Regions from separate parts of the Paenarthrobacter sp. YJN-D genome, predicted to be linked through region 1. Evidence: riboswitches for the same ligand, from Rfam matches in the RefSeq annotation. Region 1 holds a riboswitch; each other region holds the start of a gene.

Region 1 (10,022 bases):
GTGACGCTGCGGAGGGTCCAGCCGTCGGGATCGGTCACGAGCTGGGCGGTATCCGCCATGACCCACGGTTCCAAAGCGAGCAGCAAGCCAGGGCGCAGCTTGTAGCCGCGGCCAGGGCGTCCCATGTTGGGCACATGCGGTTCCTGGTGCATGGTTGAGCCGATTCCGTGGCCGCCAAACTCCGTGTTAACGGGATATCCTGCCTCGCCGAGGACGGAGCCAATGGCGTAGGACAGATCGCCGATCCGCGCGCCGGGCCGCGCCGCTGCTATGCCGGCACGGAGGGCGCGTTCGGTTGCTTCGATCATGGCCACGCTTTCGGCGGGCTTCGCGTCGCCGACGATGAAGCTGATGGCAGAGTCTGCTGCGATCCCTTTCAGGGAGACGGCCAGGTCAAGGGTCAGCAGGTCGCCGTCGGCAAGTGCGTAGTCCCGCGGCAGTCCATGGAGGACGGCGTCGTTGACGCCTGTGCAGATGTAGTGGCCGAAGGGGCCGCGCCCAAACGATGGCGCGTAGTCCACGTAGCAGGACACCGCGCCGGCCTCGAGGATCATGGCCTTGGCCCACGCGTCGATCTCCAGGAGGTTGGTGCCAACAGTGCACCGGCTCTTGAGCGTGTGCAGGATGTTGGCCACCAGGGTCCCTGCAGCCCGGGCACGGGTCAGTTCGCTGGTGCTGAGGATCTCGATCATAGGGGACCTTTCCGGGGTTGATGCCAATAACTATCCCGGCCATATTATCCCGGTATTACAATTGGAGCCATGGTCAGGTTGCCGCTCACACCCGCAGAGGCCGAGCGCGGACAGCGTCTCGGTGCCCTGCTCCGCCGTGCACGGGGCGCACGCTCCATGCTGGAGATCGCCCTCGACGCCCGTGTTTCCCCCGAAACGCTGCGCAAAATCGAGTCGGGAAGGGTTGCCACTCCCGCCTTTCCCACGGTGGCGGCCATTGCCGATGTTCTTGGACTTTCGCTCGATGAGGTGTGGTCCGAGATCAACCAGCCCGACGCCGGAGCGGACCCCGCCGTGTCGCGCCGCAATGCCCGGGAGTTCCTGGCTTCCTAGATTTCCGCCTGCTGGTCCTGCCGCTTGGGCCGTGCCCGGACGTGCAGGCGCTCGCCTTGCTGGCCGAACAGGGTGAGCAGTTCCACCGGTTCAGAGGTAGCGCTGGCGAACCAGTGCGGGGTGCGGGTGTCGAATTCCGCCACTTCCCCGGGTTTGAGGATGAAGTCGTTCCCGCCCAGGACCAGCCGCAGTTTCCCATTGAGGATGTACATCCAGTCGTAGCCTTCGTGGGATTGCGGGTCTGGAATTTCCTTGCCCGTTCCGGCTTTCAGCACCATCTTGAAGGCCTGGATTCCGCCGGGGCGGCGAGTGAGGGGCAGCGCGGTGCCCCAATGATGGACGTGTGGCTTGAGATGGATGCGGGGGTCGCCCGTTTCCGGGGCGTCGATCAACTCCTCAAGAGGTACTTGGTGAAGCCGTGCAATCGGCAGCAACAGTTCCAGGGTGGGTTTGCGCTGGCCCGACTCCAGGCGGGACAGTGTGCTCACCGAGATCCCCGTGCCTTCCGATGCCTCTGCCAGCGTCAGGTTCCGTTGGGTCCGCATCGCGCGCAGGCGCGGGCCGACGGCGTCGAGCATTGCGCTGAAATCCTTTGCCATGTCCCCAGTTTGCCATAGTGGCAATTTTTCTTGCCGCTTCTGTCGACATCGACCAAGGATGGTAGGAGCGGCGGTAGGCCGCAACGAGTCGACGGAGGCACAGTGAGCAGAGATACGAAGACGGAAACCGCGGACGAGTACCAGGTTGTGGTGATCGGAGGTGGCGCAGCTGGGTTAAGTGCCGCCGTGACGCTTGGCAGGGCCCTCCGGTCCGTCCTGGTGATCGACGCCGGCGAGCCGCGGAACGCGCCGGCTGCCGGGGTCCATGGTTTCCTGTCCAGGGACGGCATTGATCCCAGGGAATTGTTGGATATGGGGCGGGAAGAAGCACGCGGCTACGGGGTGGACTTCATCGCGGGCGTCGCCGTCGCAGCGCGCTCGACGGCGGGGGCCGAGGAAGGCGCGGAGCTCTCCTTTGATGTTGAATTGGCCGATGGGCGGACGGTGAAGGCCCGCCGGATCCTTGTGACCACGGGGCTGACCGATGTTCTGCCCGACATCGACGGCATCCGGGAGCGGTGGGGTCGTGATGTCCTGCATTGCCCCTACTGCCACGGCTGGGAGGTCCGGAACAAAGCGATCGGCATACTGGGCTCTGTTCCCATGGCGTTGCACCAGACGATGCTCTTCAGGCAGTGGAGCCCGAACATCACGCTGTTCCTTAATGACATGGTGGAGCCGACGGACGCAGAGTGGGAGCAGTTGGCTGCACGCTCGATCAGCGTGGTGGAAGGCAAGGTGGAGTCACTCGCCATCCAGGATGATGCGTTGAGGGGCGTCGTCCTGGCCTCGGGAACAGTCATCCCGGTGGAGGCCGTAGTGACCGCAACCAGGCTGGAGGCAAGGTCCGGAGTGCTGGAGTCGCTTGGCGTCCCGGTGGTGGAACACCCCATGGGAGTAGGGCACCACGTGGAAGTGAATCCCATGGGCGGGGCCACCGCGGTTCCCGGCGTCTGGGCTGCGGGCAACGTCGCGGACCTCATGGGACAGGTCATGGCGTCGGCCGCTTCGGGCGTCATGGCCGGGGCCGCCATCAACGCCCACTTGGTGGCGGAGGAAACCAGGTTGGCGGTGGACGTTGCGCGGCTGTCCAGCCTCGCCCGGTGACCACCACAAGCTGAAACGGAACCCCTGCAAAAAAGTGGTCGACGTGCGGCCGGAGTGCGAGGACTATTAAAGAACGCCACTAAGGGAGGTTGTATGTGCTACGCGTACTATGACGACTTCGAGCGGCGCACGAAGAAGGACTCCGCGCGCAAGCCCGAGACCACAACTGAAGAGGCCAGGAAGGAACCGGTTGCCCCGGCGGAGACCCGCCAGGCATCGGAAGGGACACTCTGGACTTTCCTGGCACGCCGTCGCAGGGAACCTGTGGTTTACGAACCGAAGGTTGACCGCATCCACGAGAAGGTCTAGGCCCCGCCTGGACTGGAACGAGTAGAAGATCACGAAAAAGGCGCCGGTCTGCCGGCGCCTTTCCCGTGTGCCCGTCCACGCGCAGGCTAGTTGTTTCCGCCTGTTGAACCGAGGTACTCCAGAGCGGCTGTGACCAATGCTTCCGTTCCCTTGGCCAGCGTGGGCTGGATCAGGGGCGCGAAGTAGGGCGAGTGGTTCGAGGGAATATCTTCGGGGAGGCGCCCCGTCGTCGCCCATTCGCGGAACAGGGCAGGGTCGGCGCCGCCGAGGAACCAAAACACCAACGGCGCGTCGGCGCCCTTAGCCAAGGCTCCTACGTCTTCGCTTCCGGATACGGGCCCGGGGTCAATGACCTGTGCCTCGCCGAACCTGGCCTTGAAGGCCGCTGTAATCCTGCCTGCTGCCGACTCGTCGTTAACTGTCAGCGGGAAGTGCTCTTCGAAATGGATTTCCGGGTCCTTGGGAGCGCCGGATGCCGCTGATTCCCCTTGCACAATGCGCTCAATCGAACCGAGGATTTTGTCCCTGGTGGAATCGCTGAAGGTGCGGACACTGAGGCCGAGGGTTGCCGTCTCGGGGATGATGTTGTTCTTGGTGCCGGAGTGGATCTGTCCTACGGTGACCACGGCGGAGTCGCTGGCGGCGAGTTCACGCGACACGATGCCCTGCAGGCGGATGGTGGCAGCGGCGGCCATCACCACCGGATCAATGGTGGTTTCCGGGCGCGATCCGTGCCCGCCGCGGCCGTGCAAGGTGATGTTGAGGGAGTCTGCGGAGGCCATGGTGACGCCGGCCCGGACGCCGAACCATCCGGCGGGGAAGGGGGCCACATGCTGTCCGAGCACTACATCGGGCTTCGGCACGACGTCATAGAGGCCGTCGCCAACCATCGCCTGCGCACCGCCACCCCATTCCTCGGCGGGCTGGAACACGATGATCAGTGTGCCTTGCCACCGGTCACGTTGTCCGGCCAACGCTTCTGCTGCTCCCACGAGACAGCTGACATGGACATCGTGTCCGCACGCATGCATGACCGGAACATCGTTTCCGTCAGGGTCGACACCCATGGCAGTACTTGCGTAGTCCAGTCCCGTTGACTCCTTGACCGGGAGGGCGTCCATGTCGGCCCGGAGCATGACGACCGGCCCGGCTCCGTTCTCAAGGATGCCCACCACGCCGGTCTTGCCGATGTTGCGGTGGACGGTGAAGCCAAGATTCTCCAGGTGCCCGGCTGCGATCCCGGCGGTCCTGGTCTCCTGGAAGGACAGCTCCGGGTTGGCGTGCAGGTCCTTGTAAAGCTCTTCGAGGTCAATGGTCATGGGTTTACCCTTCGTTCGACGCCTTCGGTCCGGCCAGTGTATCCATCCGCTTTGTGCGAACCCTGTGTGTGCGAACCTGGCTGTCACGGCACACTTGATGGCATGACGAATTCCGAACCCGCCACCACGCAGCACTCCACGGTTGAGGACTGGACCGCAGCCCTGGCAGAGTCGAGCGGCTCGCCCGGGGGCGGCGCCGGCACCGGGGTGATGCTATCCATTGCGGCTGCCTTGACGTCAATGGTGGCCGGGTACACGGAAGCCGAGGGGCAGCAGCGTGACGAGCTTTCCGCTATCCATGCCAGGGCCCATGAACTCAGGGAAGCGGCTCTCCGGCTCGCGGACGAGGACGCATCTGCCTCCAACGCCTTCGGGGCTGCTTTCCGCCTCGACCCCGGACCGGAACGCGAAGAAGCCATCCACCAAGCCTCCGTGGACGCAGCCAAGGCCTCCGCCGTCCTGGGTGAACGGGCAATCGACGCCATTGAAGACCTCGGCTGGCTCGCTTCCCACGGGAACCCGGCCCTCGTCGCCGACGTCGTGGTGGGTTTCGGTGCGCTGCGGGCCGCCATAGCGGGGGCGAGGACCAACGTGAGCTTCGACCTCGCTTCCCTGACCTCCGCGGGGACTTCCCTCGAGGAGGTCAGGGAGCAGCAGCCCGGGCTGTGGACAACGGTCGGCCGGCTCAGCGACGCCCTGGAGCGAATCGACCAACTGACTGCCGGCGTCGACAAGAAGGCGGCACCCACGGAAGCGGTGTAGCTTCCCTTATTGCGCTCTGGGAACCTTGCGCAGTACGACGGCGGCCATCACTGCTGCTCCGGCCATCAGTACCAGCCCAATCGCCGCGGTGATGTGGACGCCGGAGTCGAAGGCTATCCGCGCGGCGGTGGTCAGTGCCTCCGACAACTGGGCGGGGAGCCCGGATGCCGCGTCAACCGCACCTGCCAGAGTCTCCCCGGACTTCCTCGCCGCCTCTGTGGGCACACCGTCGGGAATGACGAGGTTGTGCTGGTAGGACGCGGTGAGGATTGAACCGAGCACGGCTGTTCCCAGGAGGGAACCGAGTTCGTAACCGGTCTCGGAGATGGCCGAGGCCGCCCCTGATTTGTCTGCCGGCACGGACGCCAGGATGAGGTCGTTGGAGATGGTCTCCGCTGCACCCACGCCGACGGCCAGGACCGTCAGGGCTGACAGGAGGAACACCGGTCCGCTGCCGTGGTCACCCACGACGGCCACCAGGTAGCCTATGGCGCTCAGAGTCAGTCCGCCGGCCACCACGAATCCGGGCCGTACTTTCTTGACCAGCGGTACTACGAGCAGGCCGGCGATGACGGTGGCCAGGAGGGCCGGGATCATGGCGATGCCGGCTTCCATGGGGGACTGCCCTTCGACCAGTTGCAGGTGCTGGGCAAAGAAGTAGATGAACCCCGTCATGGAGAACAAGGACAAAACATTCGCCACGATGGCCGTGCTGAATACCTTGTTCTTGAACAGGGAAACATCCAGCATGGGGCTTTCGATCCTTTGCTGGCGGCGGACGAACAGAATGCCCATCACCAGGCCAAAGCCCATGAAAGCAGCAGCTGACGCACCGAAGCCGTGGACCGCGAATTCCTTGATGCCGTAAACGAAGGGCGCCATGGTGACCACGGACAGGACAATGCTGGACACATCCACCCGGCCGGGGTTGGCGTCCTTGGACTCGGGAATGAGTATCCGGCCAAAGGCAAGGAGCGGCAGAAGCAGGAATGCTGCTACCAGGAAGACGGCGCCCCACCAGAAGTGCTCCACCAGCCAGCCGCCGAAGATGGGACCGAGGGCTGCGCCGCCGGAGAATCCGGCAGCCCATACAGCGATCGCGAGCCGACGGCGGTTGGGGTCGATAAAGATGTTCCTGATCAAGGACAACGTTGATGGCATCAGCATGGCGCCGAAGACGCCGAGTGCAGCGCGTCCGGCAATAAGCCACTCCGCGGACGGAGCGAATGCCGTAGCAGCCGAAACCGCGGCGAAGCCTGTGCTGCCGATCAGAAGCAACCGGCGTCGTCCGATCCGGTCACCAAGGTTGCCCATGGAGACCAGGAGCGCAGCGAGCACCAGCGGGTAGGCGTCAACGATCCACAGGAGCTGTATGCCGCCCACGTCCAGGGAGCGGGCGATTTCCGGCAGGGCGAAAGTGAGCGCGGTGTTATCGACGGCCACCAGCAGCACCGGGAACATCAGCAGTGCCAAGGCCGTCCAGTCGCGCCACGGTGCAGCCGGGCCCGTCAAGGGGGCGGCGGAACGGGGTGCTTGGGTTGAGGACGGCGAGAACATGCCTCTTACTGTACCGTCCAGACGGTATAGTTACAAATTCAACCCCCGCAATTCTTTAGGGAATGATGTACACATGCCACGAAAACCAGTTGCCCGGGACGCCGTCCTGGATGCCTACGAATCCCTCCTGATCGAGGTAGGGGAGCGGGCCGCTACCCTGGATGCCGTCGCCAAGAGGGCCGGTGTCTCCAAGGGCGGGCTCCTGTATCACTTCCCCAACAAGGAAGCCCTGATCAGCGCCTTGCTGGAACGCCTGGACGAGTTGGCGCAGGAAGACATTGAGCAGATGAAGGCCGCGCCGGACGGTTCCGCCGCCTACTTCATCCGGTCCTCCCTCTGGGCCGACACCCCCATGGACAGGGCCTTCGTTGCCGCCACCAGGCTCGCTGAAGTAGCCCATGAGGAAACGCGGCGGCGCTTCGCAGGAATCCAGCAGCAGTGGCTTGATGTCCTGGCCGAAGACGTAGGACCGGAGATCGCCAAGGCCGTCAGCTACATGGGCGACGGCCTTTATTTCAACGCGATGTTCGAGGGCGGGCAGGGGGCCGGCAACGCCGGCCGGGAGGCCGACGTCGAAATCCTGCTGGGGGTCCTGGACCGCCTGCGGAAGTGACTGCTCATCCATTTGCCGCAGGGCCTTACACGTAGGACAATTAAGCCTTGTGGCGTGCCCAGCGTGGCGCCCACAGACAACTGAACATGCCTTTGATCTGCGGCGGGAGAGTCCTGCAGGCACGTGATGCAGGCGCCGTAGGAGCAAACCCTCCCCAGGAATCTCTCAGGCCCACGCACCGCCGCGGCGAGGCAACTCTGGAAAGCAGCAGGCACTCCACGCCATTGACGTGGGATGCTGTGCTCACCGACGGTGCAAGCGATTCGTTGTGCGGACAACACGCGGAAACTCTCAGGTCCAATACAGAGCGGGGAGGAACCCGAGCCGCTGTGGCGTACCCAAACGCCGCCCAAGTATTGGAGTTCCTTCGTGACGGTTAGTTCTGCCTCCACCACCTTCGTCGATCGGCATATCGGCGCCCGCCGCCAGGCCGACGTTGAGACCATGCTCAAGTCCGTTGGCTACGACTCTGTTGACTCGCTGGTCGACACTGCCGTTCCGAACGACATCCGCCAGGACGTCGCCCTCACCTTGCAGAACGCGCTGAGCGAAGTCGAGGTCCTGGCCGAGCTGCGCAAGCTCGCCTCCAAGAACAAGACCGCGGTCCAGATGATCGGCCAGGGCTACTACGACACCATCACGCCGCCGGTCATCCGCCGCAACATCCTTGAGTCCCCGGCCTGGTACACCGCTTACACCCCGTACCAGCCTGAAATTTCGCAGGGCCGCCTTGAAGCACTCCTGAATTTCCAGACCATGGTCCAGGACCTCGTTGGCCTGCCTATCGCCAACGCCTCGCTGCTTGACGAAGCAACCGCCGTGGCCGAGGCCGTCCTCATGATGCGCCGCGCCAACAAGAACAAGGCCGTGCAGGACGGCAAGACTGTGCTCGACGCAGACTGCCTCCCGCAGACCATCGCCATCGTCAAGGGCCGTGCTGAAGCCCTCGGCTTCGAGGTTGAGGTTGCCGATCTTTCAGCCGGCCTTCCGGAAGGTGCCATCAACGGCGTCGTCCTTCAGCAGCCCGGTGTTTCCGGCCGCGTCTTCGACCACTCCGCCGTCATTGCCGAGGCCAAGGAACGCGGCGCACTGGTCACCGTTGCCGCCGACCTCCTTTCCCTGACGCTCATCACCCCTCCGGGTGAGCAGGGCGCTGACATCGCCGTGGGTTCCGCCCAGCGCCTGGGTGTCCCGCTCTTCTTCGGCGGCCCGCACGCCGCCTACATGGCCGTCCAGAAGGGTCTCGAGCGTTCCATGCCGGGCCGTCTGGTGGGCGTCTCCAAGGACGACGCCGGTGTCCCCGCCTACCGTCTGGCCCTGCAGACCCGCGAGCAGCACATCCGCCGAGAGAAGGCCACGTCCAACATCTGCACCGCGCAGGCGCTGCTGGCCATCGTCGCTTCGATGTACGCCGTCTACCACGGCCCTGAAGGCCTGAAGGCGATCGCCGAGACCGCCCACAGCCACGCCCGCACGCTCGCAGCGTCCCTGAAGGCTGCCGGCGTCGAGGTCCTCCACGGTTCGTTCTTCGACACCATCACCGTCCGCGTCACGGGCAAGGCAGCAGAGATCGTCGCCGCCGCCGAGGCCAAGGGCATCAACCTGCGCGGCATCGATGCCGACACTGTTGGCATCTCCGTTGATGAGACGACTACGTCCGACATCGTCGGCAGCCTGCTCGATGTCTTTGGCGCTTCGGTCACCGATGCCGCCGAGGACTTTGCGCTGGAGGCTTCCGTTGAGCGCACCAGCGAGTTCATGCAGCACCCGGTGTTCAACACCCACCGCTCCGAAACCCAGCTCCTGCGCTACATCCGCAAGCTCTCTGACCGCGACCTCGCGCTGGACCGCACCATGATCCCGCTCGGTTCCTGCACCATGAAGCTCAACGCCACTGCCGAGATGGAAGCCATTTCGTGGCCGGAGTTCGCTTCGATCCACCCGTTCGCTCCGGATTCCCAGACCGAGGGCTGGCGTGAACTCATCAGCGACCTCGAAGCCCAGCTGACCGAGATCACCGGCTACGACCAAGTCTCCATCCAGCCGAACGCCGGTTCCCAGGGCGAGCTCGCGGGCCTGCTGGCCATCCGCGGCTACCACCTGTCCAATGGCGACGAGCAGCGCAACGTCTGCCTCATCCCGGCGTCCGCGCACGGCACGAACGCTGCCTCGGCAGTGCTGGCCGGCATGAAGGTCGTGGTGGTGGCCACCGCTCCTGATGGCACCATCGACCACGTTGACCTGAAGGCCAAGATCGAAGCCCACCGCGACGCCCTTTCGGCCATCATGATCACCTACCCGTCCACGCACGGCGTGTATGACGCCGACGTCCGCGAAGTCTGCGATGCCATCCACGAGGCCGGCGGCCAGGTGTACATCGACGGCGCCAACCTCAACGCACTTGTGGGATTGGCACAGCCGGGCAAGTTCGGCGGCGACGTCTCGCACCTGAACCTGCACAAGACCTTCTGCATCCCGCACGGCGGCGGCGGACCCGGCGTTGGCCCGGTTGCTGCCAAGGCACACCTCGCACCTTTCATGCCCGGTGACGCGGCATCCTGGACCGAAGGCAACGATGTCCCGATTTCGGCCTCCCGCTTCGGTTCGGCCGGTGTCCTCCCGATCTCCTGGGCGTACGTGAAGCTCATGGGCGGCCAGGGCCTCACCGAAGCCACCAAGTCCGCGCTGCTGG
Region 2 (10,022 bases), 160 kb from region 1:
CAGGGAGCCACGAACAACGGCAGTTCCACGGCCCCGAACCTCCCCACGCCCGATGTGCAGGCAACCGGCACCCTGAATCCCAGCGGCACCACGGGAACCCTGGTCCTGGCCAAGCAAGCCAACGCGGTCTCACCGCTCCCTGCCGGCTCGGTCACCGGAAACCCCGCCATTGCCGACCTCCTTGGCTACGGCACCTCCAACACCTTCGAGACCGCCCCAGCCAGCGCACCTGCCAGCAACGCAGACGTCAAGAGCCTGAATCGAACCAACGGTGTGGACACCGACTCCAACGCCGCCGATTTCAGCCTCAGCACCACCATCACCCCGACAGGTTCCAACGGCGGAACCCCGCCCACGGACCCCGGTCCGCAGCCCGGCGTCAAGACCATCGCAGAGATCCAAGGCACCGGCACGGCAAGCCCGTTCGTAGGCAGCACCGTCACGACGCGCGGCAAGGTCACGGCCGTCTACGCAACCGGCGGATTCAACGGCTACTACGTCCAGACCCCCGGAACCGGCGGCGACGCCGGCGGGGCGGCCAGGACGGCGTCGGACGCTTTGTTCGTCTACTCGCCTACGACGGCGGCAACGGTACAGCCGGGTGACTACCTGGAACTCACCGGAGCGGTGAGCGAATTCGCCAACCAGACGCAGATCACGGTCGAAGCCGCAGGCTTGAAGAAGCTCAGCGAGGCTGCGCCCGAGGTCAAGTCCACCCCGTTCTCCCTGCCGGCCAATGAAGCCGCCCGTGAGAGCCTGGAGGGCATGCTCGTCGCTCCGCAGGGCGAGTTCACCGTCACGGACAACTACTCCCTCAACCAGTACGGCGAGGTCGGCCTGGCGGCCGGCACATCACCACTGGTGCAGCCGACGGCAGTGGCCACTTACGGTTCGCCGGAGTACGCCGCTGTGGTTGCCGATAACGCCCTGCGGGCCATCAAGCTCGACGACGGCGCGTCCACGAACTTCCTCAAGGACGCCACCACCAAGGCACAACAACTGCCCTACCTGAGCACCTCTGATCCGGTGCGGGTGGGATCGCCGGCACACTTCCGCACCGACGTGATCCTGGGCTACGGCAACAACTCCTGGAAATTCCAGCCACTGGCCGCGCTGACCCCGGCCAACGCGGACTCAGTCCAGCCTGCGTCGTTCACCTCCACCCGGCCCGACGGTCCGGCCAACGTTGGTGGAAACCTTAAACTGGCGTCCTTCAACGTGCTCAATTACTTCCCCACCACCGGTGACCAGCTGAGCGGCTGCGTCTTCTACACCGACCGCGAGGGCAACCCGATTACGGTCAAGGAAGGCTGCAACGCCCGCGGAGCCGCCAACGCGGAGAACTTCGAGCGCCAGCAGGCCAAGATCGTAGCAGCCATCACCAAGTCCGGCGCGGACGTCATATCCCTTGAAGAGATCGAGAACTCGGCACAGTTCGGCAAGAACCGCGACGATGCCCTGTCCAAGCTGGTTGACGCGCTCAACGTCAAGACTCCGGGTGTTTGGGACTACGTGCGGACTCCGGCCAACGCTCCCCCGCTGAGCGATGAGGACATGATCCGCACCGCGTTCATCTACAAGAAGGCCGCTGCCGAGCCCGTGGGCGAGTCCATCATCCACAACGACACCGTGGCCTTCGCAAGTGCCCGCAAACCGCTGGCACAGGTGTTCAAGCCTGTGGGCGCTGCCGACGACAAGAAGTTCATAGCAATCGTGAACCACTTCAAGTCCAAGGGTTCCGCGGCCACCCCGGACGATACCGACAAGGGCCAGGGTGCCTCCAATATCGCCCGCACCAAGCAGGCCGAATCGTTGCTCGCATTCTCCAAGGACCTGCAGGCTTCCAAGGGCACGGACAAGGTCTTCCTCATCGGTGACTTCAACGCCTACGCCAAGGAAGATCCCATCAGCGTCCTGACGGGCGCCGGCTACACCGACCTTGAGGCCGGCACCGGCAAACACTCCTACCTGTTCGGTGGCATGGTGGGTTCGCTCGACCACATCCTCGCTTCCCCGGCGGCTGCGGAAAAAGTCACCGGGACCGACATCTGGAACATCAACTCCGTAGAGTCCGTCGCGCTGGAATACAGCAGGTATAACAACAACGTGACCAACTACTACGCCGCGGACGAATTCCGGGCCAGCGACCACGACCCCGTGGTGGTTGGACTGAACCTGACTCCCGACGCGCCGGCCACCGTTGACCTGCAGTTCCTGGGCATCAACGACTTCCACGGCCGCATCGACACCAACACCGTGCTCTTCGCAGGAACCGTGGAGAAACTCCGTGCCGCTGCAGCACCGGGCGCAACGGCGTTCATCTCCGCTGGTGACAACATCGGCGCTTCCTTGTTCGCGTCGTCAGTGGCGAAGGACCAGCCCACCATCGATGTCCTCAACGCACTGGAGCTGCAGGCTTCCGCTGTGGGCAACCACGAGTTCGACGGCGGTTGGCAGGACTTGCACGAGCGAGTCATCGCGGGAGGAACCAACGCGAAGTTCGCCTACTTGGGTGCGAACGTCTACCAGAAAGGCACCACCACCCCGGTCCTGCCGGAGTACAAGGTACTGGACATGAACGGGATGCGCGTGGCTGTGATCGGCACCGTCACCCAGGAAGTTCCCTCCTTGGTAACTCCGGCCGGAATTGCCGATCTTGAGTTTGGGGACCCCGTGGAAGCCATCAACCGGGTGGCGGCAAAAATCAAGGCTGAGAACCTGGCAGACCTGATCATTGTGGAGAACCACGACGGCGCCGCTTCCGGTACGCCCGAAGGCGCCACTTTGGAACAGGAAGTCGCAGCAGGCGGACCGTTCGCCAAACTGGTCAACGAAACCACTCCTGACGTCGCTGCCATCTTCACCGGCCACACGCACAAGGAGTACGCCTGGGACGCACCGGTCCTGGACGCCAACGGCCAGCCCACAGGCAAGACCCGGCCGATCGTGCAGACCGGCAACTACGGCGAAAACGTGGGCAGCGTGACGCTCACGGTAGACACCGCAAGCAAGTCCGTCACTGCCTACAAGGCCGCTGTGGTGGACCGGACGACCGATACCGCCGAGAGCCTCGTGGCCAGCTACCCGCGGGTGGCGGCAGTGAAGACCATCGTGGACAAGGCCCTTGCCCATGCTGCCGAGATCGGCAACCAGCCGGTGGGTGCAGTGACCGCTGATATCACCACCGCTTTCACCCCGGACCCCGCCGGCGGGGCTCCCAAGCGTGACGACCGCGCGAGCGAGTCCACGCTGGGAAACCTGGTGGCGGACTCACTGGTGGACACGCTCAAGGCGCCTGAACTGGGCTCGGCGGAGATCGGCGTCGTAAATCCCGGCGGCCTGCGCAACGAGCTCTATTACGCACCGGACGGCACCATCACCTACGCCGAGGCCAACGCGGTGCTGCCGTTCGTGAACAACCTCTGGACTACGTCCCTGACCGGCACGCAGTTCAAGACACTTCTTGAACAGCAGTGGCAGACCAACCCGGACGGCACTGTTCCCAGCCGCCCGTACCAGCAGCTGGGTCTGTCCAAGAACGTCAACTACACCTACGACGCCGCCCGCCCTGCAGGTGACCGCATCACCGGCATCTGGGTAAACGGCGCCGTGATCGACCCCGCCAAGCTGTACAGGATCGGCACCTTCAGCTTCCTGGCAACCGGCGGTGACAACTTCCGGGTCTTCAAGGAAGGCAGCAACACCAAGGACACCGGCCTGGTGGACCGTGATGCGTGGATCAAGTACCTGCGCGAACACAACCCGGTGTCCCCGGACTTCGGGCGCCGTTCGGTTGCCGTCGCCAACTCGACGGCGGCCCAGGTGAAGTCCGGTGAGCCAATCACCCTGGCTGTTTCCAAGCTGAACCTGACGTCGATCGGCAGCCCGGCCAACGCCTCGCTGAACGCCGTCTTCGTGGACAGCAAGGGCGCCGCTGTGGCGCTCGGTTCCGTGCCGGTGACGGCAGGCGCGGCAACGGTGAACCTCAAGGTTCCCGCGGCGGCAGCTGCAGGTACCGGCACCCTGGTGCTGACCGCCGTCGAAAGTGGAACGGTGGTGAAGGCTCTGATCACTGTGGCGGACAGCGGACCGCAACCGCCCCAGTGCACCCCACCCACCAAGCCGTCCAAGTGGTACGACATCGCGGGCTGGCTGCGGTATGCCTTCGCCTGGTTGGACTACCAGAAGTGCTTGAGGGGCTGACCACTCCCGGCAAAAGCAACATAAGCAGGGCCCTTCACGCAGCCAGCGTGAAGGGCCCTGCTTATGCGTTCGGGAAGCCTACTTGGTGGCCGGCTCCGGCTCGGCCGTCCTCTCAGCATCCCGCTGCAATTCGGCCTGGAACGCCGCGTAGCGTGCCAGGTGCGCGGGCCGGCGCCGAAGGATGATCCACGCGACCCCCAGAATCACAAACCACACGGGGGTGGCGAGCAAGGCAATCAGGGTGTCCGGCTGGGTGGTAAGGGCCCACAGCACGAAAGCGAAGAACGCGAACACCACCCACACCATCACCACGCCACCGGGCATCTTGAACGCTGACGACTCGTGCAGGTGTGGCCGGCGCTTCCTGAAGGCAAGGTAGCTGGCCAGGATGATCGACCAAACGAACACGAAGCACACCGCGGACACTGTGGTCACCATGTCGAAGGCCTTGCCAACGTCCTGGCCGGCGTACATGAGCACGACGCCGGACAGCAGCAGGACGCAGGACAGGAACAGGGCGTTGCGGGGTACTTTGCGTCCGGAGAGGGCGCCAAACACCTTGGGCGCGTCGCCCTCCTGGGCGAGACCAAACACCATGCGGGACGTGGAATAGATGCCGGAGTTGGCAGAGGACATGGCCGATGTCAGCACCACGAGGTTGACGATGGTGGCCGCTGCGCCGAGGCCTGCCAGGGAAAACATCGCGATAAACGGGCTGTGGCCGGCGGCGAACTGCGTCCACGGAGTGACGGACATGAGGATGATGAGGGCACCGACGTAGAACAGCAGAACCCGGATGGGGATCGAGTTGATGGCCTTGGGGAGGTTCTTCTCCGGGTCCTTGGCTTCGGCAGCGGTGGTGCCCACCAGTTCGATGCCCACGAACGCGAACACGGCGATCTGGAAACCGGCCACGAAGCCCATGAACTCGTTCGGGAAGAAGCCGCCATGGCTCCACAGGTTGGAGAAACCGGCCGGACCGGCGTCGGACTCGAAGCCGCTGAAGATCATGAACAGGCCAACAATGATGAGCGCAGCGATAGCCACGATCTTGATGAGCGCGAACCAGAACTCCGTCTCACCGAAGGCCTTCACGGTGGCCAGGTTCAGGAGCAGGAGAATGCCGATGGTGATGAGTCCCGGAACCCACAAGGGCAGGGAAGGCCACAATTCCTTGGAATAGCCGGCGATGGCGATCACGTCGGCGATCCCGGTAATGACCCAGCAGAACCAGTAGGTCCAGCCGGTGAAGAACCCGGCCCAAGGGCCCAGGAGGTCAGCGGCGAAATCGCTGAAGGACTTGTAGTTCAGGTTGCTGAGGAGCAGTTCGCCCATGGCACGCATGACGAAGAACAGCATGAAGCCGATGATCATGTACACAAAAATGACGGATGGGCCGGCTGCGGAAATGGTCTTTCCCGAGCCCATGAAAAGGCCGGTGCCAATCGCTCCACCGATGGCTATGAGCTGGATGTGGCGGTTGCTGAGCTGGCGTTCGAGATGGGGTGAACCGGCACTCGCGGAAGGATGAATCGTCAAAGGAACTCCGTCGTTCAGGCGGCACAAGGTGCCGCATTGATTCGGGTTCCTCCCCGCTCTGTACGTGGACCTGAGAGTTTCCGCGGGCATGGGCCTGCTTGCACCTTCGGTGAGTCCGGTGTGGCCGGACTGCTTTCCAGAGTTGCCTCGCCGCGGCGGTACATGGGCCTGAGAGATTCCTGGGGAGGGTTTGCTCCTACGGCGCCTGACGGGATGTACCGGCAGGACTCTCCCGCCGCAGATCAAAAGCGCGCACACCCTTGCGGGTGATGCAGCTCACACAGTAACGAAGGCTGGCAGGCAACGCAAGCCTGTGACGGCTAGAGGCCCAGGATGCTGCGGGCGATCTCGTCAGCGTCGCGCAAGGTCCGCTGGCCGCTGGCATAGGCCCGCCCGGAGCGGGGACGGGCTTCGGCGGCAATGGCATTGCCCCACTGCGACGCGGACAACTGCAAGCCCAGAACGTACATGTTTTCCGTGATGGATCCGTTGGCGGCAATGGGACGGTAAGGGTGCGGCTCAACGTCCAGGCCGGTGGTTTGCATGGGCGTCCCCTCCACACTCATCATGATCTTGGTCCGCACCAGGCCGTCGGCCATGAGCTGCTCGAGCAGCGGAGAAATGTTGATGCCCACCCTGTTGGCGGGTGACATCGCTTCGATCAGGGTGCGTGCTTCAGCGGGTCCCTCGTGGACCCAGGGTGACGCCGCCCGGAACACTTTGGCGCCACGATCGACGCTGAACTTGGGGTCCGGTCCCACAAAACTCACGACGCCGGCACGCGCCAAGGCGGCCAGCTGCTCCGAACGCAGCGCAGGAGGTCCGCTGGCCAACCCTTCGACAAACGACTCGAACCAGCCGCGCAGCCCTGCCAGCCAGGACTCGTCGGTGATGCCGCCGTCGGCTACAACGGTCTTGAGGATGGCACGGCCGGTGTGGAGCGCGCCGATGGCCATCTTCACGGGGTCCGATTCGCCCAGCGCCGAACGCCGCGCGTCGTCGTCCAGGTACGCGGTGATCGCAGCATCCAGGTCACGCCGTGACGCGAACGTCCGGCCCGCCAACGGCGCCGCGAGCCCGCGCAGGTTCAAACGCCGTGATGCCGCCACATGCTTTTCAACCAGGACCTCCACGTCGCTTTCCCAGTTTGCCGTGGTGTGGGCATGCGGTTGGAGCGCGTCTTCGAGGTCGGCCAGGAACTGCGCCGGGTCCTTGATCGCGGCCGGCTGGGACCGGGCCAGCGTCGAATAATAGGCCCACAGCGCGTCCCGGTGCAGCAAGGGCCACAGGTCATGGTCGAAGCCGGGCTGGATGCCTGCGGCCCGGAACCGGTCCACTGCGTCCTCGGTCAGGTAGCGCATGGTGATGCTGCGCGGGTAATAGCCCTCCAAACCGGCCTTCGCCCGGTACGGCGTTCCCCTGCGTGACGCGGCGATGATCCTGGGCTCCCGGCCCGAGGCCCGGTACTCCAACACCCCGGCACCGGGAGTTCCGGCTTCAAGGAACTTGCCGCCGCGGCCTTCGGTCAGCTGGCCCATCACATCAAAGAAGTTCAAGCCCATGCCGCGGACAAGAACCGGCTCAGTGTCCGGCACAACCTGCCAGTCAACGTCGGCGGGCGGTGCCGGCGGGAAGTACAGCAGGCCCAACTCGTCAGCTGCGCGCTTGAATGATTTCTGCTCCGGATTCAGCCTTGACTCGATGTGCCCCAGAGCCAGCACCACCGAATCGACGGTGAGCGTGCCGCCGTCGGCCAGTTCGACGTCGAACATCCCGTCCACGGGCCGGGCCGCAACGGCGAGCGTTTCATGGAAGGTGACTTCCACGCCGTCGGGCTTCCGCTCCAGCAACCCGGCCAGGGTTTGGCGCAGGTACCGCCCGTACAGCGCACGGCTGGGGAAGTCGTGGGACTCGAGCGTGGCCAGCTCTGCCTTTTCGGCGTCGTTCAGCCCGGCACCGTCGCGACGCCGGGCCTCGCGCCACTGGTCGAAGGAACCACCCGCCAACGGTGCCGCCAATCCGGAATCCTCGGGGATGAGGGTGGGATAGAACGACTGGGTGTTCATCAGGTAGAGGCGCGACTGTTCCGGCTGCCACACGTGTCCGGAGCCGGCGGGGTACGGATCCACCACATGGATCTGCAGGGTGGCGCCTTCAGCTCTCTTCGCAGCCCAATTCGCGAGCAACCGTTCGAGGACACTGGTGCCCCGAGGGCCTGCCCCCACAAGGGCAACACGGTTGATTTGGGATTTAGCCACGCTCCAGCCTAACTTCTGCGTGACTTGCTTACCGTCGAAGTGTGTTGCTTGGATGGGGCGATGACCACCACAGAAGCTGATCCGTCGCCACTTTCCGGGAATGACACCGCGCCGGCCTCCGGACCGCGCCACGCGGCGGAGTCCGCACCTGAGCCCACGGATGAAAACGCCTGGCTTGAGGACATCCACGGCGAAGAGCAGTTGGCCTGGGTCAGGGAACAGAACGCCCGCACCGAGGAACTGCTCGAAGACGCCGATTACGCGGCGGTCGAGTCCGGCATCCTGGAAGTCCTGGACTCCACGGACCGGATCGCCATGGTCAACAAACGCGGCGATTTCTACTACAACTTCTGGAAGGACCAGGAGCACCCCAAGGGCCTTTGGCGCCGCACCACCTGGGAGAGCTACCTCACCGAGGATCCCGAGTGGGATGTACTGCTCGACGTCGATGCCCTTGCCGCTGCTGAAGGTGTTGAGTGGGTGTTCCACGGTGCCGGTTTCCTCCGTCCTTCGGACGGCGCGGAGTACCGCTTTGCCATGGTTTCGCTCTCCCCCGACGGGGGCGACGCCGACCGCCACCGCGAGTTCGACGTCGAAACGCGAACCTTCGTGGACCCGGCAGCAGGTGGCTTCGACATTCCCACAGCCAAAGGCAACATCAGCTGGTTGGATGCCGACACCCTTCTCGTGTCCAGCACAGCTGAAGGCTTGCCCGCCACGTCGTCCTCCTATGCACGGACCGGCGTCAAGCTTCGCCGCGGGCAGTCGCTAGCGGACGCTGAGCGCCTGTTCGAAATTCCGGAGAACCACATGCTGGCCATGGTGGCGCACGATTCCACGCCCGGTTTCGAGCGGACCTTCGCCGTTGACTACATCGACTTCTACAACCGCAGTACGTGGCTGCTGCGCGACGACTCGTGGGTGGCCATTGACGTGCCTACCGATGTCAACATCAGCGTCCACCGCGATTGGCTGCTTTTCCGACCCCAGGGCGACTGGGAAGCAGCGGGGGTCACGTACCCGGCCGGCTCCCTGCTGGCCGCAGATTTCGAAAGCTACCTGGCTGGCCCGGCTGAGCTGCTGGTCCTGTTCACCCCTGATGCGCACACGTCATTGCAGTCCTGGAGCTGGACCAAGGATTACCTGCTGCTGAACCTCCTCCGGGACGTCTCCTCCGAGATCAGGGTCCTGGATCCGTCGGCTGTTGACGCCTCAGGCTCGTGGGCCTCCACCGTCCTGGACGCCTGCCCTCCCCTGCATGACGTCAATGCCTACGCCGTGGATGATGAGGACGTCTCCGACTCCGGTGCCGGGAACGACTTCTGGTTGGTGGCCACAGGCTTCACGACACCCACCACTTTGACCCGGGGTACGCTTTCGCCTGCAGCAGCGCAGGACACGGCCGACGGTGACGTGGCTGACGGTGGCGTGGTGAGCGGTGGCGTGGTGAGCCGGCACACCGAGGTGAAGCGGTCGCCGTCGTTCTTCAACGAAGCCGCCTACGAGGTCCAGCAGCACTTCGCGGTTTCCTTGGATGGCACCAAGGTTCCGTACTTCCAGGTGGCCTCCAAGGACCTGGTACTGGACGGGGAGAACCCCACCCAGCTCTCCGGCTACGGCGGGTTCGAAGTTTCCCGTACCCCGGCGTACAGCGGGACGATCGGGCGCGCCTGGCTGGAGCGCCGTACTGCGGGCATAGCGTCCGACGACGGGGCTGCCGCCCACTCACGCGGCGGCGTGTACGTGGTTGCCAACATCCGCGGCGGCGGGGAGTATGGCCCCTCGTGGCACCGTGCAGCACTCCAGGAGAACCGTCACCGTGCCTACGAGGACTTCGCCGCAGTAGCCAAGGACCTGATCTCGCGTGGCGTGACCAGTCGTCGTCGCCTTGGCTGCGTGGGCGGCTCCAATGGTGGCCTGCTGGTGGGCAACATGCTGACCCAGTACCCGGAACTGTTTGGCGCTGTCTCCTGCGGTGTGCCCCTCCTGGACATGCGCCGGTACACCAAGCTCTCGGCGGGC
Region 3 (10,022 bases), 2.0 Mb from region 1:
GGCGTAGTCCAGGAACGCTGCGGCTTCGGGGCCGGTGACCCAGACTTCGCCCATATGGGAGAGGTCGAACAGGCCGGCTGCGTTGCGGACCGCGTGGTGCTCGGCGAGTTCGGACTCGTACTTGAGGGGCATCTGCCAGCCGCCGAAATCCGTGAAGGAAGCGCCGGCTTTTTTGTGCTGCTCATACAGGGCTGTGTAGTTCTCAGTCATCTCAGGAGTCCTTAGTTTTCGAAGTCCGTAAGGGGCGGGCAGGAGCACACCAGGTTGCGGTCGCCCGCGGCACCGTCGATGCGGCCAACCGGCGGGAAGTACTTGTCCTGCTTGAGGTGGTGGACCGGGAAAGCGGCCTGCTCACGCGGGTAGTCGCGGGCCCAATCGGAACTGACGACGGCGGCAGCCGTGTGCGGCGCGTTGCGCAGCGGCGACTTCTCAACAGTGAAATCACCGTTGGCCACCTGCTCGATTTCGGCACGGATGGCGATCATGGCTTCGATGAAGCGGTCGATCTCGGCCAGGTCCTCGGACTCGGTGGGTTCCACCATCAAGGTTCCCGCCACAGGGAAGGCCAGCGTGGGCGCGTGGAATCCGAAGTCGATGAGGCGCTTGGCTACGTCCTCGGCCGTGACGCCGGTCTTCGCGGTCAGCTCGCGGAGGTCCAGGATGCACTCGTGAGCCACAAGTCCGCCTTCACCTGTGTAGAGCACCGGGAAGTGCTCATCCAACCTGGAGGCAACATAGTTCGCGGCCAGCAGCGCGGACTTGGTTGCTTCGGTCAGACCCTGGCCGCCCATGAGCTTCACGTACGCCCAGGAGATCGGCAGGACGCCGGCGGAACCGTAGCGGGAGGCCGAAATCGCGACGCCGCCTTCGGCAGAATCACTGTTCGCGTCGCCGGGCATGAACGGTGCCAGGTGTGCCTTGGCTGCGACCGGGCCAACGCCCGGACCGCCACCGCCGTGCGGGATGCAGAAGGTCTTGTGCAGGTTCAGGTGCGAGACATCGCCACCGAACTTGCCCGGCTGGGCCAAGCCAACCAGCGCGTTGAGGTTGGCGCCGTCAACGTACACCTGGCCACCGGCGGCGTGGACCGCATCGCAGACTTCGCGGACGTCGGCGTCATACACACCGTGCGTGGACGGGTACGTGATCATGATGCAGGAGAGCGCGTCCTTGTTGGCCTCGATCTTGGCCTTCAGGTCGTCGTGGTCGATCGTGCCGTCGGATGCCGTCGCCACGACGACAACCTTCATGCCGGCCAGCACCGCGGAGGCAGCGTTCGTGCCGTGGGCCGAGGCCGGGATGAGGCAGACGTTGCGCTGCTCATCACCACGGGACAGGTGGTAGCCGCGGATCGCCAGGAGTCCGGCAAGCTCACCCTGGGAACCGGCGTTCGGCTGAATGGAGACCTGGTCGTAACCGGTGATCTCGGTGAGGTCGGCTTCCAGGTCTTCGATCAGTTCGCGCCAACCAGCCGTCTGGTGGTCCGGAGCGAACGGGTGGATCGAAGCGAACTCCGGCCAGGAAATGGCTTCCATCTCGGCCGTGGCGTTGAGCTTCATGGTGCACGAGCCCAGCGGGATCATGGTGCGGTCCAGCGCGAGGTCCCGATCGGACAGCTTGCGGATATAGCGCAACAGCTGCGTCTCGGAACGATGCGTGTTGAACACCGGGTGCTGCAGGAAATCAGAGGTGCGGACTACGGATTCGGGCAGTTCGAACCCGGAGGCGTCCCCCACCGGACCGGCACCAAAGGCGACGGCTACCGCGGAGAGGACTTCCGGCGTCGTGGTTTCATCAACCGAAACCCCCACGGTGTCGGCGTCGATGATCCGCAGGTTGATGCCGCGGGCTTCGGCGGCGGCGATGACCTTGTCTGCCTTGCCGGGGACGCGGACCGTGAGGGTGTCGAAGAAGGAGTCGGCAACGAGCTCGCGACCAGCCTTCTGCAGCGCAGTGGCAAGGGTGCGGGCGTGGCCGTGGACGGTTTCGGCGATCGCCTTCAGGCCTTCAGGGCCGTGGTAGACCGCGTACATGGAGGCCACGATGGCGAGCAAGGCCTGTGCCGTGCAGATGTTGGATGTGGCCTTTTCGCGGCGGATGTGCTGCTCGCGGGTCTGCAGCGCGAGGCGGTAGGCGGGGACGCCGGCGTTGTCCTTGGAGACGCCGACGATACGGCCCGGGAGCGTCCGCTCCATGCCTTCACGCACGGCCATGTAGGCCGCGTGCGGGCCGCCGAAGAACAGCGGAACACCGAAGCGCTGCGCAGTTCCGACGGCGACGTCGGCACCTTGTTCGCCCGGGGGTGTGATGAGGGTGAGCGCCAGCAAATCCGCGGCCACGGTGACCAGTGCGCCACGTTCCTTCGCATCGGAAATGACGGCGGAGTGGTCGAAAACCCGGCCCGAAGCACCGGGCTGCTGGAGGACGACGCCGTTGATGTCGCCGTCGGGCAGACCGGCGGAGAGGTCCGTGACCTCCACCTCGAAGCCCAGCGCCTCAGCGCGGCCCTTCACGATGGCGATGGTCTGCGGAAGGAGGTCGGCGTCCAGGACAGTCTTGCCATCCTTGGCCGTCTTGTTCTTGTTGGCGCGGCGCATCAGCAGCACGGCCTCGGCCACGGCGGTGGCTTCATCCAGCAGGGAAGCGTTCGCCACGGGAAGGCCGGTGAGATCCTGCACCATGGTCTGGAAGTTGAGGAGCGCTTCGAGGCGGCCCTGGGAAATTTCCGGCTGGTACGGCGTGTAGGCCGTGTACCACGCGGGAGCTTCCAGGATGTTGCGGCGGATGACCGGGGGCGTGACGGTGTCGTAGTAGCCCTGGCCGATCATCTGGACCGCGGTCTTGTTCTTGGATGCGAGCTTCCGCAGTTCGGCGAGGACCTGCACCTCGGTGAGGGCATCCTGCAGTTTCAAGGCCGTGTCCTGGCGGATGGAATCGGGGACGGCGACGTCCACCAGGCCGTCGACAGAGTCGTAGCCGATGGCCTTGAGCATGGTGTCAACATCGGCCTGGCGCCGGGCGCCGATGTGCCGGTCCGCGAAAGCGGTGGGGGTTGATTGAACAGTCAAGAGGAACTCCATGATTCAGGCGCCCACTGAGCGCCACGATGATGTGGGTTCCTCCCCGCTCTGTATTGGACCTGAGAGATTCCGCAGGAATGGTTGCCTGCTTGCACCGTCGGTGAGCCCGGTTACCCGAACTGCTTTCCAGAGTTGCCTAACCGCGGCGGTACATGGGCCTGAGAGATTCCTGGGGAGGATTTGCTCCTACGGCGCCTGACTGGATGTACCGGCAGGACTCTCCCGCCGCAGATCAAAAGCGTTGCGTCACGCGAGTGACACGCTTCACACCATAGCGTGGGGTTTCGCAAAAGTGCAAGCAAGCGGCCCCTACCCGTGCATGGCCTCGTGGATCTGAAGGGCGAACCAGAGCTGGGCCACCGTGGAGGTTTCACCCATGTCCAGGCCCGTCAGCTCACCGATTTTCCGGATCCGGTAGATGATGGTTTGCCGGTGCGTGAACAGGGTTGCCGCCGTCTTTTGCCAGGACCGCTGCGAGTCCAAATACGTCCGCAACGTGACAATGAGATCGCCTTCCTGGCTCTGCTCGTAGTCGAAAATCGGCCCAAGGAGCCGCCGGACCAACGCGGTCCCTTCCTCGAAACTGGTCAGGCCCAACCAGGACGGGCCCTGGGCATAACGGGCCAAACCCAGCTTGTTGGCCCGGGCGGAACCAAGCGCCCAGAGGGATTCCTGCAACGCGCGTTGGATATTCGCAACGGCTGCCGGCGCACTTATCCCGATCGCGGCATCCACACCGGCGCAATGCACCAGGACGTCGTCGGGCACGTCGGCAGGGACCACCACATGGAACCTGTTGTTCCGCTTCAACGACGCCGACGCAACCCCGTGCCGCCACAGTTCGATGTGCACGTTGGCCAGCCTGTCGCCGTCGTCCGCTTGAATCGAGGCGATCAGAAACCCAGCTGCCGGGACCCCGAAGGCCGCCAACCTGCTTTCCATCTCAGCCGCTCCCAGACGGCCGTCGAAGGCCTGAAGCAAGAACTCGCCCGCGGCCCGGTGCCGGCCTTCCAGCGACAGGACGATGCGCGAGAGCTGCAGTCCCAGCACGGTTGCGGCGTGCAGAAGTACGACGGCGTCCGGGTGCGGTTCGCTGTTGGGCAGCACCACCAAGAGCGCATTGGCATGGGTGGGAATATCCATGGTCAGCACATGCCTGCCCCGGATTCGGTGCCACTGGAAGTTCTTCCCGGCAGGGGTCACCTGCCCCGACGACGGCGCCCAGGCATCAGCGAGGAACTCCGGGAGTGCCTTCCCATCGGGGTGCCAGGGATGGAGGCAGCGGCGATCCACGACGAACAGGTCCGCGTCCAACTCGGTCGCCAGCCGCTGAACGAGGCTCTGCCAATGGTCCTCGGAGGCACCTGCGGTGCGGAGCAAATCATAGACGCGCGCCGTCTGCCGGAGCCGACGCGACTCTTCGAGCAGCGAGGACTCCGCAACCGACCTGGCGATGGCGATGAACGGCAAGGGATACGGAATATTGACCAGGGGCAAGGGGAGCCGATCGCACGCCGCCAGGAATTCCGCGGTCAGGGTCGGCGCGTGCATCTTCTCTCCGATGGCCAGGGCGCTGGCACCGCTGTCCATCAGAGCCTCCGCGAGCGCCACTTGCCCGTCTGCGTCGGCGGGAATCGAGAGACCATTGGTCATCATGAGTTCGCCGCCCGTGACCCACTCCCAGAGCCGGGGCAGGTCCGAGGTGTGAGCCCAGGTGATGCGGTTATCCATTCCTGCCGAGCCGGCCAGGATTGTCAGGCCCAGCTGCGGTTCGGCGACGAGTTCAGCGACGGTGATTGCCATGCCTTGGCCTCCCGGGGTGTGCCGGATGGTCGCCAGCACCGTTTAGACAAATGTATATGCAACTTAATCATTTGTAGTCGATCTACGGATAGTCGGAGTGACGCCGGTCACCCAAGAATTGAATGACTACTTCCCCGCTCCCCAAGAGCACTCACGAGAGAGGGTTGCAATGAGCGCAACAAGCAACCTCATTGACGATGCCCCACTGACCGCGTTCCACAAAAAGCTGACGTTCTTCGCCTCCGGCGGTCCGTTCATCGATGGCTACGCGTTGTCGATCATCGGCATCGCCCTGATCACAATGACCCCCGGACTGCAGCTGAGTACCGGGGAAATTGGACTGATCGGTGCCGCCAGCCTGGTAGGCATCTTCTTCGGCGGCGCCGTCTTCGGGTGGCTCACGGACAAGATCGGCCGCCACAAAATGTATATTGCCGACCTCATAGCGCTGGCCGTCTTCTCGCTGCTGAACGGCTTTGCCACTGAGGTCTGGCAAGTAGTCCTGTGCAGGTTCTTCCTGGGGATGGCCATCGGCGCCGACTACCCCATCGCCACGTCGCTCCTGGCAGAGTTCCTGCCCAAGAAGCACCGCGGCCGCCTGCTTGGGGCCACCTTTGTGGTCTGGGCTGTTGGCGCAGCGGTCGCCTACGCCGTCGGATTCCTGCTCCGCGACATGGGACCGGACGCTTGGCGCTGGATGGTCGCCAGCCCGGCGATCTTCGCCATCATCACCCTGCTGTGCCGGCTCGGGACACCTGAGTCGCCACGCTGGCTGCTGTCACGTGGTCGCCGTGAGGAGGCTGATGCAGTCATCAAGAAGGTCTACGGACAGCAGTATGGGCTGGCTGATATCGCTTCCGACAGCGAGGGACCGGCGAAGCAAGGCAGGTTCCTGGACATTTTCCGGGGCCAGTTCTGGAAGCGGACGTTGTTTGTTTCCATTTTCTGGACAGCCCAGGTGATCCCACTCTTTGCTGTGTACACCTTCGCCCCTGACCTTCTGGCATCCTTCGGAATGCACGGAGACGCCAACCTCTACGGAGGATCGTTCTTGATTTCCATGTTGTTTGTTGTCGGTGGCATCCCCGGACTGTGGCTGGTGGAAAGAATCGGCCGACGCCGGCTGCTTCTCTGGAGCTTCGGGGTCATCGTGGTGGCCTTGGCCATCCCGGCTTTCATTCCCGACGTCCAGGCCGCGCCGTTGTTCATCGCCTTGGCCGTATTCGCTTTGGCTTCCGGCGCCTCCAGCTTCCTCGAAGTCGTCTACCCCAACGAACTCTTTCCCACCGAAGTGCGGGCAACGGCAGTGGGTTTTGGTACCGCCATCAGCCGCATCGGATCTGCCGCCAGCACTTACCTGATGCCCATCGCAATAGTGAGCTTCGGCGCCGCCGGTTCCCTGCTCATCGGCGCCGTGATCTCCCTGGTCGGTTTGGTGGCGACCTTCCTGCTCGCGCCGGAAACGGCCAACAAATCCCTTTCAGAACTCACCTCCCGTAAGAATCCGGGCACCCCGGAGCCGAATAAAGTAACCGAAGGATCCCTGTCATGACCACTCACCAGCCCGTCGGACCAGTCGATGCCACCAAGGTTCCCCGCTTCGCAGGATTGGGTACCTTTGCCCGTCTGCCGCAGATTGACCGCGTCCCCGACTACGACATTGCCATTGTCGGCGTACCGTTCGACGGCGGTACCTCCTACCGCCCAGGGGCCCGGTTTGGTCCGGCCGCAGTCCGCGAAGCCTCCCGCCTCCTGCGCCCCGGTTACCACCCGGAGCTCGATGTGGAGCCAGTCAACGAAGTCCAGGTCGTGGATGCAGGGGATATCGCCTGCACTCCTTATGACATCGCCCGTGCCATCCGCGAGATCGAGGAGCAAGCCCGTCCGCTGATCAGCCAGGACAGGAAACTCATCTCCATCGGCGGCGACCACACCATCGCGCTCCCCATGTTGCAGGCGCTCAACAAAGTGCACGGACCAGTGGCGCTACTCCATTTCGATGCCCACCTGGACACCTGGGACACGTACTTCGACCAGCCGGTCACGCACGGAACAATCTTCCGGAGGGCGTTCGAGGAGGGCTTGCTGTTGGAAGACAAGTCGATGCATGTGGGTATCCGTGGTCCTGTGTATGACCGCAACGACTTCCTGCGCGACCACGAGTTCGGTTTCCAAATCATTCGCTGCTCGGACCTGGATGTCATAGGCGTCCCGGCGGCGATCGACCAGGTCAGGCAGCGGTTGGGCGACACCCCCGTCTACGTTTCCATCGACATCGACGTCCTGGACCCGTCCTACGCACCCGGCACCGGCACCCCGGAGATGGGTGGTCTGCATTCCCGGGAGCTCCTGGCACTGCTCCGCGGACTCAACGGCATCAACATCGTGGGCGCCGACGTCGTAGAAGTGGCACCGGCGTATGACCATGCCGACATCACCAGTGTTGCCGCAGCAACTGTGGTGTTTGACCTCTTGGCCCTGATGGTCAACCGGGGAAAGGGCGCCAGCGTGTCAGGCTTCGAACTCGAAGAAGCTACAGCCTGATCCTCAGGGGCGCCGTCCCGCACTGAGTGGGGGTCAAGTTTCCTCCCTGGTCACTTGACCCCCACTGGAAACACCGGAATGGTAGTTTGATTCCTGCTGAGGCAGACAACGCACCCAACCGGAGGACCATCCATGTTTAAGGGTTTCAAGGACTTCATACTTCGCGGAAACGTGATCGAACTGGCTATCGCTGTCGTTATCGGCAGTGCATTCACCGCACTCGTCGGAGCTTTCACCAACCACATCATCAACCCGGTGATCGCCGCCGCCGGCGGCATGAACGCCGAAGGCCTGGGCTTCAAGATCTGGGAAAACAACCCCGCTACCTTTGTCGATTTCGGCGCCGTGCTCACCGCACTCGTGACCTTTGTGATCACCGCAGCCGTGGTCTACTTCATCTTCGTGGCACCCATGAACAAGATCAACTCACTGGTCAAGGACCGCCTCTCCACCGAGGAGCCCGAGGAAGAGCCGCTTCCGGCCGACACCGCGCTGCTTGCCGAGATCCGCGACCTCTTGAAGGATGCGGCCGCCGCCCGCGGAAATGCCCGGGACTTGGACGACGACTCCATCCGCTAGGAAAGCCCGCCGCACATCCCTGTTGTTGCGGCCTTTCACGTTTGGACAAGTAGAGCCCGGCACTACCCCTGAGGGAGTGCCGGGCTCTACGTTTGTCCGCCCAGATACATGGGCCACTCACCGGGCATGACCGGCCGGCTACCCGGAAGTAGCCGGAACGTGACGCACCAGCAACGGGTTCGAAACAGGCGCGGGGCAGCATGGAACCATGAAGCGCAACCCGAGCAACCCCGTTACCGCGGACCTGCGGTGCGATGTCTGCGGCCAACTGCCCGAACCGCCCAAAGCCAGGCTGACCCTGGCCAACATCGCGGTCATGCTTCCCATTGAACTTCTGGTCCATGCGGCGGTGGTGGAAACCCATCTTCCCTATCTGGCCAAGGTCCTGCTGCTCACCGTGACCGCGACCGTCCTGGTGATCTGGGTCGCCGAGCCCTCCGCCGCGAAGGTCCTCAGGCGCTGGTTGCACGCCCCGGCACTCCGCCACCGGCACAAGCTGAACATGGCGCCTGCCCTGTGGCGGGCGCGGACCCTCGTGCTGGACCAACCCGGATCCCTGCAGAGGATTACCCAATCGCTCGCCCGCTTGGAGACCAACATCCTGAGCATCCATGTTCATCCGATGGGCGGCACCGGGCCTGACGGCAGCGTCATGGACGAGTTCGTCCTCTCCGCCCCGGGCGAGGTCACCGAGGTTGAACTGCTGAAGGCATTGGACGACGGCGGCGGGCGTGGGTCCCAGGTCTGGCCGACCACCGCGCTGGCCATGGCCGACGGACAAACCAGGGCCCTGAGCCTGGCCGCCCGGGTCGCCGGAAATCCTGCTGAGCTCCCACACGCCTTGGCTGAGCTGCTGTCCGCAAAAGTAGTGCCCAACAGTCCGGAACGTCGGCCACCCGGGGCCGCGACCGCCGTCGTGGGTTCCACGGATGTGCTGAAGGTTCCCACCGCCTGGCATGGTCCACTCCTGTTCTCCCGCCCGGGCGAGCCGTTCACTCCGGCCGAATCCGCGAGGGCCCATCGCTTGGCTGAACTGGCCGAAATCCTGGCTTACGGCCCTGCCCCCACCCCGGCGAGGGACTGACGGTATCCCGGTCGCCTGCAGGATTCGTGTCGTGAGGCACTCCTGGACTTCCAACGTGCGAATATTTGTCCACCATTCGCATCTTTCCCATGGGGGACCTTTGTCTGAAAACACTCACTCCGGCACGCCCGAAACTGCCGGGAACAACACCAACACACCCGAACCGCAGTACGGCGTACGACTTCCCGAAGGGACCGGCCCGGACGTTCCGGCATGGCACCCGGAAGCCCAACACATCCAAGCAATCTACGGCCAACCCATCTCTGTTACTCCCCGCGAAGACGTGGGACGCGGAGCCCTGTTTGCACTGGCTGCCCTGCCCATCGGCGTTATCTTGTGGATGGCCATATGGAGCCTCGGGTGGATGTCCTCCCTGGTGACATTTGCCGCCGCCGTCATGGCCGCCAAATTCTACGTAGCTGGCGCGGGAGCCCTGAGCCGAAAAGGCGTGTGGATCGTCGTCGGCGTAACTGTGGTGACGGCACTGTCGTCATTCGTCGGTGGCGTGTGGCTCGACGTTGTCCAGTTCCTCGGCCGCGAGCCCCTGGCCATGGTCATGAATTCCGAACCTTGGGCCCTGATGGCCGACAACCTCGCATACAACCCGGAGTTCATCAGCGGATACATGAAGGACTTCCTGCTCGCGCTGCTCTTCGGTGCCCTTGGATGCTTCTTCACCCTGCGCCAGATGTTTACCGCAACCAAGGCCTCCTAGGACGGGCGGCGGCTGATTCCGCTGCGTTCCTTCCCCGTTGCTTCTCCGGCGTCACCGTGTTTTTCATTCGACACGCGGTGTCCCTTGGGTCTGGCATGGAGCAACCGGGGAGGAACGCGGGGTCGGCCCCCGCGGCGGGTTAGTCGCCGTCGATCTTCTCCAGCAGTTTGCCCAGAGCATCACGGATGTCGTCGTAGTCGTATTGGCCCGCTCTGCT

What was found. A riboswitch is a leader RNA that binds a small molecule or an ion and turns the genes downstream of it on or off. The one in region 1 is predicted to bind glycine.
Region 2: linked by a shared signal. The riboswitch ahead of cycA (D-serine/D-alanine/glycine transporter) and the one ahead of gcvP (aminomethyl-transferring glycine dehydrogenase) in region 1 are both predicted to bind glycine.
Region 3: linked by a shared signal. The riboswitch ahead of gcvP (aminomethyl-transferring glycine dehydrogenase) and the one ahead of gcvP (aminomethyl-transferring glycine dehydrogenase) in region 1 are both predicted to bind glycine.

Annotation. Positions count from the first base shown of each region.
Region 1 covers NZ_CP053549.1:1,826,612-1,836,633, forward strand. Annotated here, with positions in the region: gene map (type I methionyl aminopeptidase) at 1-692, opposite strand, end outside; gene HMI60_RS08660 (helix-turn-helix domain-containing protein) at 762-1,064, shown strand; gene HMI60_RS08665 (helix-turn-helix domain-containing protein) at 1,061-1,663, opposite strand; gene HMI60_RS08670 (NAD(P)/FAD-dependent oxidoreductase) at 1,766-2,770, shown strand; gene HMI60_RS08675 (hypothetical protein) at 2,864-3,079, shown strand; gene HMI60_RS08680 (amidohydrolase) at 3,166-4,398, opposite strand; gene HMI60_RS08685 (cyclodeaminase/cyclohydrolase family protein) at 4,501-5,160, shown strand; gene HMI60_RS08690 (MFS transporter) at 5,167-6,717, opposite strand; gene HMI60_RS08695 (TetR/AcrR family transcriptional regulator) at 6,791-7,330, shown strand; glycine riboswitch at 7,424-7,521, shown strand; gene gcvP (aminomethyl-transferring glycine dehydrogenase) at 7,700-10,022, shown strand, end outside.
Region 2 covers NZ_CP053549.1:1,669,028-1,679,049, reverse strand. Annotated here, with positions in the region: gene HMI60_RS07960 (ExeM/NucH family extracellular endonuclease) at 1-4,203, shown strand, start outside; gene cycA (D-serine/D-alanine/glycine transporter) at 4,282-5,742, opposite strand; glycine riboswitch at 5,889-5,987, opposite strand; gene HMI60_RS07950 (FAD/NAD(P)-binding domain-containing protein) at 6,063-8,000, opposite strand; gene HMI60_RS07945 (prolyl oligopeptidase family protein) at 8,061-10,022, shown strand, end outside.
Region 3 covers NZ_CP053549.1:4,133,081-4,143,102, forward strand. Annotated here, with positions in the region: gene gcvT (glycine cleavage system aminomethyltransferase GcvT) at 1-210, opposite strand, end outside; gene gcvP (aminomethyl-transferring glycine dehydrogenase) at 222-3,068, opposite strand; glycine riboswitch at 3,217-3,315, opposite strand; gene HMI60_RS19230 (PucR family transcriptional regulator) at 3,390-4,883, opposite strand; gene HMI60_RS19235 (MFS transporter) at 5,053-6,435, shown strand; gene speB (agmatinase) at 6,432-7,427, shown strand; gene mscL (large conductance mechanosensitive channel protein MscL) at 7,560-8,006, shown strand; gene HMI60_RS19250 (amino acid-binding protein) at 8,215-9,090, shown strand; gene HMI60_RS19255 (hypothetical protein) at 9,191-9,805, shown strand.